One region of the Ruminococcus sp. Marseille-P328 genome, then DNA from elsewhere that is predicted to be linked to it. Evidence: riboswitches for the same ligand, from Rfam matches in the RefSeq annotation. Region 1 holds a riboswitch; the other holds the start of a gene.

Region 1 (3,424 bases):
AATGTCCTCTTTACTCTCAATTACAACCCCAAATTGCTTCTGTCATCTGGATCACGCGTCTGTTCTCCTTGACATCATGAACACGCACAAAAGAACAGCCCTTCATCACACCAATTACACTGGTAGCCAGTGTTCCCTCTACACGCTGGTCTACAGGCAGGTCAAGTGCCAGTCCGATCATCGACTTGCGTGAGGTGCCAAGAAGAACCGGAAAGCCCAGATTCTTAAAAAGCTCCAGATAATTCATAGTTTCCAGATTCATCTCAAATGTTTTTCCAAATCCAACCCCTGGATCGAGAATGATTTTCTCATCTTTGATTCCTGCTTTTCTTGCAAGATTGACACATTCCTGTGTCTCAGAAAGCATATCAATGAGAAAATTGTTATATTCTGTATTGGACTTATTGTGCATGAGACAGCATGCAACATCATATTTGGCAATTACAGCTCCCATTTCAGAATCATATTTTAATCCCCAGATATCGTTGACCAGATCTGCACCGGCCTGAATCGCACTTTCTGCCACGCTGCTTTTGAAGGTATCTACAGAAATGGGAATGTCAAAACGTTTTCTGACCGCTTCGATAACGGGCAAAACTCTCTGAGCTTCTTCCTCTGCACTGACCGGCGTGTGTCCGGGACGCGTAGACTCCCCGCCAATATCGATAATATCCGCACCATCCGCGATCATGGCTTCTGTATGCCGCAAAGCTTCATCTAAATGATTCCATTTCCCGCCATCGGAAAAAGAATCAGGAGTAATATTTAAAATTCCCATTATATAAGTGTGATTTTGTGTATCAAAAAAACGATTTCCAATTTTCATAAATAGAAACCATCCTTTCTGTTAGATTTTTTAGAAGGCTTAATATTCAATTGTCAGATTTTTTTTCTCAGAAGGCCAGTAACATTCTGAAGCTGCTGAACATGAAAAACAATTTCTGGACTTTTTATCAGCCTTATATAGCAGCATAGCCAACACATTATCAGATCCATCCGTCCTGTGCTGACTGATCGCAGATAATATTTCCTCTTTTTCCTGCTCTTTAAAATGCAGATCTGCCAGAATCTTTCCGGCTATTTCAGCTCCTGCAATGTCATGAGAAATACCCGACAGATATTGCTGCGCACGGCCAATGTCATGAAGAAGAGCAGTGGCATAAATGATTTCCCTGGACAGATTAAGCTTGTTTTCCAGAGAATAAATATACATCAGCCTGGCAACATCCAGAAAGTGTTCCGGCGTATGTCTGCAGAAAATACGATCTTTTTCAAGCTCCTGTATTTTCTCACAGTGCTTTTGATAAAGGGGATGCCGCCAGATTAAAGAAATACGGTTTGTTTCAGAAAAAGAACTGCTCATTTTCCGACCATGGAAAGGAACATTTTCTGCAGCTCCTTATCTTCTTTGAAGGCTCCGCGGGTTACAGTTGTAATTGTTTTGCTTCCTGGCTTTTTAACGCCTCGCATGGTCATGCAGGTGTGTTCTGCTTCCAGCATAACCATAATTCCCTTCGGAGAGAGGGCACGCTCCAGAGCGTCCGCAATCTGTACTGTGAGGCGTTCCTGGATCTGCGGTCTTCTGGCATAAACCTCTACCGTACGTGCCAGCTTGCTTAATCCTGTGACTTTTCCATCGGGAATATAAGCCAGGTGCGCCTTACCATAAAAAGGCATCAGATGATGCTCGCACATAGAGTAAAAAGTAATATCTTTTTCCAATACGATCTCATTATTTTCTACTGGAAACTGCTTCAGTAAATGGTGATCTGCTTCCTGATCGAGACCACCGTAAATTTCCTCGCACATACGTGCAATTCTGTCGGGAGTATCAATCAGTCCCTCCCGGGTAATATCCTCACCGATTCCTTCCAGAAGCAGGCGGATGGCCTGTTCTACTTTTTGTTTGTCAACCATTAAAAATAACCTCCTTTGTATTTGATTGCGGAGACTATCCTTTTTTGATAAAACCGGGGAAGGATTTTCGAATTCGAATATCTGCCTGCTTAATACGCAAAAAAGGATATCTCCAATTGTGATAGAATGTATGTCGAAAACATTCCCTTGAGCCTGTTAAAAAACGTTTCCACAAATCGCAATGTGCATCTTGCAGAAAGCTCCTTTCGGGCAGGCTCTGACACAATATGAGATATCCCTCTTATAGTGCTTGCAACGGGTGCGGATAATATACCGTAAGACGTGCTTTTCGTTTCAGTGACAACTCCCCATTCACCGAACACTTGACGCATAAAATCCTATTTTGCATATCATTCATTTCGAAAGTTAGTATATCACGTCTTTTGGGAATAGAAAAGTGTTTTTTCTTAAACAGGTTGCGAAAGGGTAACGTGGATATTATAATAGGAATAGACAAAATTCACTGGAAGGAGTCAGTTTTATGACAGTTAAAGAACGAATCACCGCACTTCGGGAAGTAATGGCAGAGAAGAAAATAGATGCTTATCTTGTTCCCACAGATGATTTTCATGCATCTGAATATGTAGGAGAATACTTTAAGTGCAGAAAATATATTACAGGTTTTACCGGATCTGCCGGCAGAGCAGTCATCATGCAGGATATGGCTGGATTGTGGACAGATGGAAGATATTTCATCCAGGCGGCCGCACAGCTGGAGGGAACGGGTGTAGAGCTTTTTAAAATGGGAGAACCAGATGTTCCCACTGTGCACCAGTTTCTGGAAGAAAAATTAGGCGAGGGAATGTGCCTTGGTTTTGACGGAAGAACCGTCAGCGCCGAAGAAGCAGATGAACTGGCCGAACTTCTTGCAAAAAAAGGAGCCACTCTTCAGACGGATTCTGATCTGGTAGGAGAAATCTGGGAAGATCGTCCGGCACTTTCCTGCGAACCGGTTATGGAACTGGATGTAAAATGGGCAGGCGAATCCCGTGCTGACAAATGTGGAAGAATCCGTAAATCAATGGAAGAGAAAGGTGCAGATGGATTTGTACTGACTTCTCTGGATGACATTGCATGGCTGCTGAATATTCGTGGCGGCGATGTACATTGCTGTCCGGTTGTTCTCTCTTATTTGGTCATGACCAAAACAGAAATCAGGCTGTTTGCAAATGAAAAAGCATTTTCGGCTTCAATTCTGGACGCATTATCTAAGGATGGCGTAACCATTTTGCCCTATGACAGCATTTATGAATATGTAAAAACATTTGAGAAAGACATGACAGTTCTTCTTTGTAAAAAGAAAGCCAACTGTCGTCTGGTAAACAGTATTCCGAAGGAAGTAACGATTCTGGATGAAGCCAACCTGACTTTTCTTCCAAAATCAATTAAAAATCCAGTAGAAGTAGAAAATGAACGTATCGCTCATATCAAAGACGGAGTTGCGCTTACCAAATTCATCTGCTGGCTAAAGAAAAATGTTGGCAAAATTCCAATAACAGAGTTAAGC
Region 2 (3,424 bases), on a different contig from region 1:
TATGGTCTTACATGGGAAGGGCTTAATGGATGAATACCAGGCATTTATGGACATTCTGGGAGAATCCGGGGATGTGAGAGCCTGGCTGGTAGATGGAGAGAAAAGGATTCAGGACACCTTCAGGCGTCCTGAATCTTGATAGATGTATAAATGTTGGAATTTTTGGATTTTGTAGGATCAAAGGTAATGCAGATACCTGCGCCGGATTCCATATTACTGGTGGAGGTATCCTTTGCCCCTTCTGTAAAGCAGGTTATGGTTGCGCCATCGCCAGTTTGAAGTGTGACGGTATTTGCTGTATGGCCTATAATTGTACCGCTGACTGAGCTGGTAATTTCCCGGCTTCCAAGAGAATCCGGATCATCACCGGTGACTGCTGTAACAGTAACACCATCCAGTGAATTTCCCTGAAATTGTCCAGTGCAAGTTATGGTTACATAGGAGCCTGGTGCTGTTCCACCTTTAAAGTAAGAAGGAATCTGAGACAAGTCCACATTTATTGTGCTGTCAGAGCCAGAGGGAAGAACTGTGAGCGTATTCAGGGAAATATTCTGAATTTCTGCATGAATCTGCTGTTCTTTTGCTGAGTCATCGGCAGAAACTTGTGCAGGATCTGGTGTTGGTGTTGGATCTGGAAGTGTAAGCGGATCAATATCTGAAATGCTTAGTACTTTCAGATGACTGGCATTAAGAGAAGAACTTTGGGTATCCTGACTGGAAGCAAACTTGCCTTTAAAATGAATGTATACCCATACACCGGTGCGGATGCCATTCTGATAATATTGTTCAGTTCCAGTGATTGGATAGGTGGCTGTTTTGCCTTTTTTATTTTTTATGGTAATGGTATTTGGAGTCAGACTCTGTACTTCCCCATAGGCCTTTCGTACTTCCAGCTGATGCTTTTTGTGAAAGTCGTCTACTACTTTCAATGCTTTTACAGTGCTGGTATCCTTGTTAGAGAGCTGACCCTCATAAATGACACTGATTTCATCTCCAGTGATCATGCCATCTTCGCATTCCAAAGTTGCTTCAGAAAGATCAAAAACGTAAGTTTGTTCCTGACTTTCCATAGTCAGGGTGGCACCGGTGAAATCCTTAAGGGTTCCTTTGATTTCATCCATATAAACACGCTGTTTGGGCGTTTCTGAAGTGTTCTGTAAGGTGGTTTCACTCTGATCAGAAGTAGAAGTATAGCTGGTGATTATATCACCGGCAGTACATCCTGACAGAGAGAACAGTACCAAAGAGCCAAGTAATAGTTTTGTGAAATTTTTCATTGTTGCTTTGTATCCTCCGAATCCGGAAATGGTACAGGAAGAAAATCGAAAACCTCTCGGCATGCATTCCATTCCTCCGAGTTATCTGGCATACGATAGCCAAGTCCTGTACATTCTGTAGTAGCATTTGTATTCATGTAATTATTATAAAAAACATTGTAAGGATTCTGTAGTGGCGACTGTTTTTGGCAGGATGATTTGTTTGTGGATTTTATATTCATAGAAACACTCCTTTTTGTCAAATATTTTTCCTATATAAGGGAAGATATTCTTAGAATATGCGAAAAAGAGGAGAGTATGCACAAACATTTGTCAGTGAACAGTAACGCGCTTCGCGATGCACAGAAATCATGCATTCGCATGATTTCGCGCTAAGATTCTCGGGTTTTCTGTGAACTTTGTTCACAAAAAACACTCGCGGAACATTACCAGTAAACAGTAACGACTAATTTATTTATGTGAATATTATAACAAATACATATTGAAATTTCTATATTTTGTGCTATAATCATTTTAAATAAATAATAGCGAAGTAGGAATTTATGCGTCAAGTGTTCATTGGCTGGGGAGTCGCCGTGAAACGAAAAGCAGCAGGACTGTTTACGATATATTTTCCGCACCCGTTGCTACATGTGAGAACATCTCATAATGTGGAGGGATTATTATTTATGGTAACTACTCTGTTATTTTAATCATTATGGAGGTGTTTTTTTTATGCGTAAAAACAAACAGACATGGAGTGTTAAGACTCTTGTATTCCTTGCACTGCTGGTAGCAATCCAGCTTGTGCTGTCACGCGTTCTGGTAATTGATCTTGGTGTATATCGAATTACATTGGGAACTGTCGCCACTGTATTGGCAGGTCTTTGGATGGGACCTGTAGCTGGTGGTGTAGAAGGTGCTGTTGCCGATATCATTGGATGTTTTATGAAAGGCTATGGAGTTAATCCACTGATTACTTTATCAGCAGTTGCCTGGGGTGTGATCCCCGGACTGGCTGGAAAACTAATGGCTGAAAAGAACAGAAAAGTAAAGACTGTTGTTATGTGTGTCGCAATTGCAGTCTCTGGCGTAGTGGGAACACTTGGACTGACCACTGCAGGACTGGTAATGATCGGAGCAAACTTCTATGCAATTATGCCAGGACGTCTTGTACAGTTTGCAATCATGACTCCAATCTACTGCGTACTTACCAGTCTTCTTTATTTCAGCCCGCTTACAGGCATGGTTGTAGGAAACATAAGACCTGCTAAGCTGGAGAAGAAGACCGTATAAATGGCAGCAGTCCAGGAGCTGAATTATATACAAAACCCCAAATTAAATAATATGGCATAAGATGGATTATGAAGCAATGCACTTACTGGAAAGTTGATTGTTTGAGAAATCAACTTGTTGAATAAGTCAAAAAATACGATTCCCAAATAAAAGGCTGTGATCAGGATAAACACTGATCGCAGCCTTTTTTAAACATGTTCTGAAAAGTTTTCAGTTTGTATGTGTCTGAACCCGGAACCAATAGGTGTAGAGATAATGAAGTCCAAGTGATTCATAAAGATTACGTGCTGGAGTGTTTCCCTCTACTACCTGAAGATAGGCCTTAGTTGCGCCTTTCTTTTTTCCTTCTTTTAGAAGTGCAGTACAAATCTGACGAGCATAACCCTTGTGTCTGAAATCTTCGCGAACATGGATAGCGTACAATCCAATATAATTTCGATCCAGAATGCCAAGCCCGGTTGCAATAATTTTTCCGTTACTCCAGATGGAGGCGCATACGGTGTCTTTTACGATGGCATGATACATGGATGGAACTACAGCACGGTGAACAGGATTAATGGTGCCTTTCAGATCAAAAAGACTTTCAATCCAAATATCTGGAATATCGTCAGTAAGAGTTACCAGATCGCAAGGCGCAGAAAGATCTGCTCCATCCAGTGAGGCTGCCATAACATTTGTTGTATGCTGGATTTCGTAGTTGCGGTTTTCCAGAAGATAATCAAAATCCGGAGAAACCAGAGGACTGATCTTAAAAATTGCAGGGCTGCCCAGTCGGGCATACTCTGCTTCGCAGAAAGAAACCTTTTCCCTCCAGGAAAGGGTAGAAGTTCCGAACTGCTCCACACTGTTTGTTCTATGTGTATAAAAATAGG

The links. Region 1 has a riboswitch for tetrahydrofolate ahead of folE (GTP cyclohydrolase I FolE). Riboswitches for the same ligand answer to the same signal wherever they lie in the genome.
Region 2: it holds a riboswitch for tetrahydrofolate, as region 1 does, so the genes downstream of both, ACESTK_RS07030 (folate family ECF transporter S component) here and folE (GTP cyclohydrolase I FolE) in region 1, are expected to answer to the same signal.

Annotation. Positions count from the first base shown of each region.
Region 1 covers NZ_CAXUBQ010000024.1:64,159-67,582, forward strand. The annotation lists gene folP (dihydropteroate synthase) at 17-826, opposite strand; gene ACESTK_RS16055 (HD domain-containing protein) at 866-1,363, opposite strand; gene folE (GTP cyclohydrolase I FolE) at 1,360-1,917, opposite strand; THF riboswitch at 2,169-2,265, opposite strand; gene ACESTK_RS16065 (aminopeptidase P family protein) at 2,399-3,424, shown strand, end outside.
Region 2 covers NZ_CAXUBQ010000007.1:106,885-110,308, forward strand. The annotation lists gene ACESTK_RS07020 (amidohydrolase family protein) at 1-139, shown strand, start outside; gene ACESTK_RS07025 (hypothetical protein) at 120-1,277, opposite strand; THF riboswitch at 1,804-1,905, shown strand; gene ACESTK_RS07030 (folate family ECF transporter S component) at 1,992-2,552, shown strand; gene ACESTK_RS07035 (N-acetyltransferase) at 2,763-3,424, opposite strand, start outside.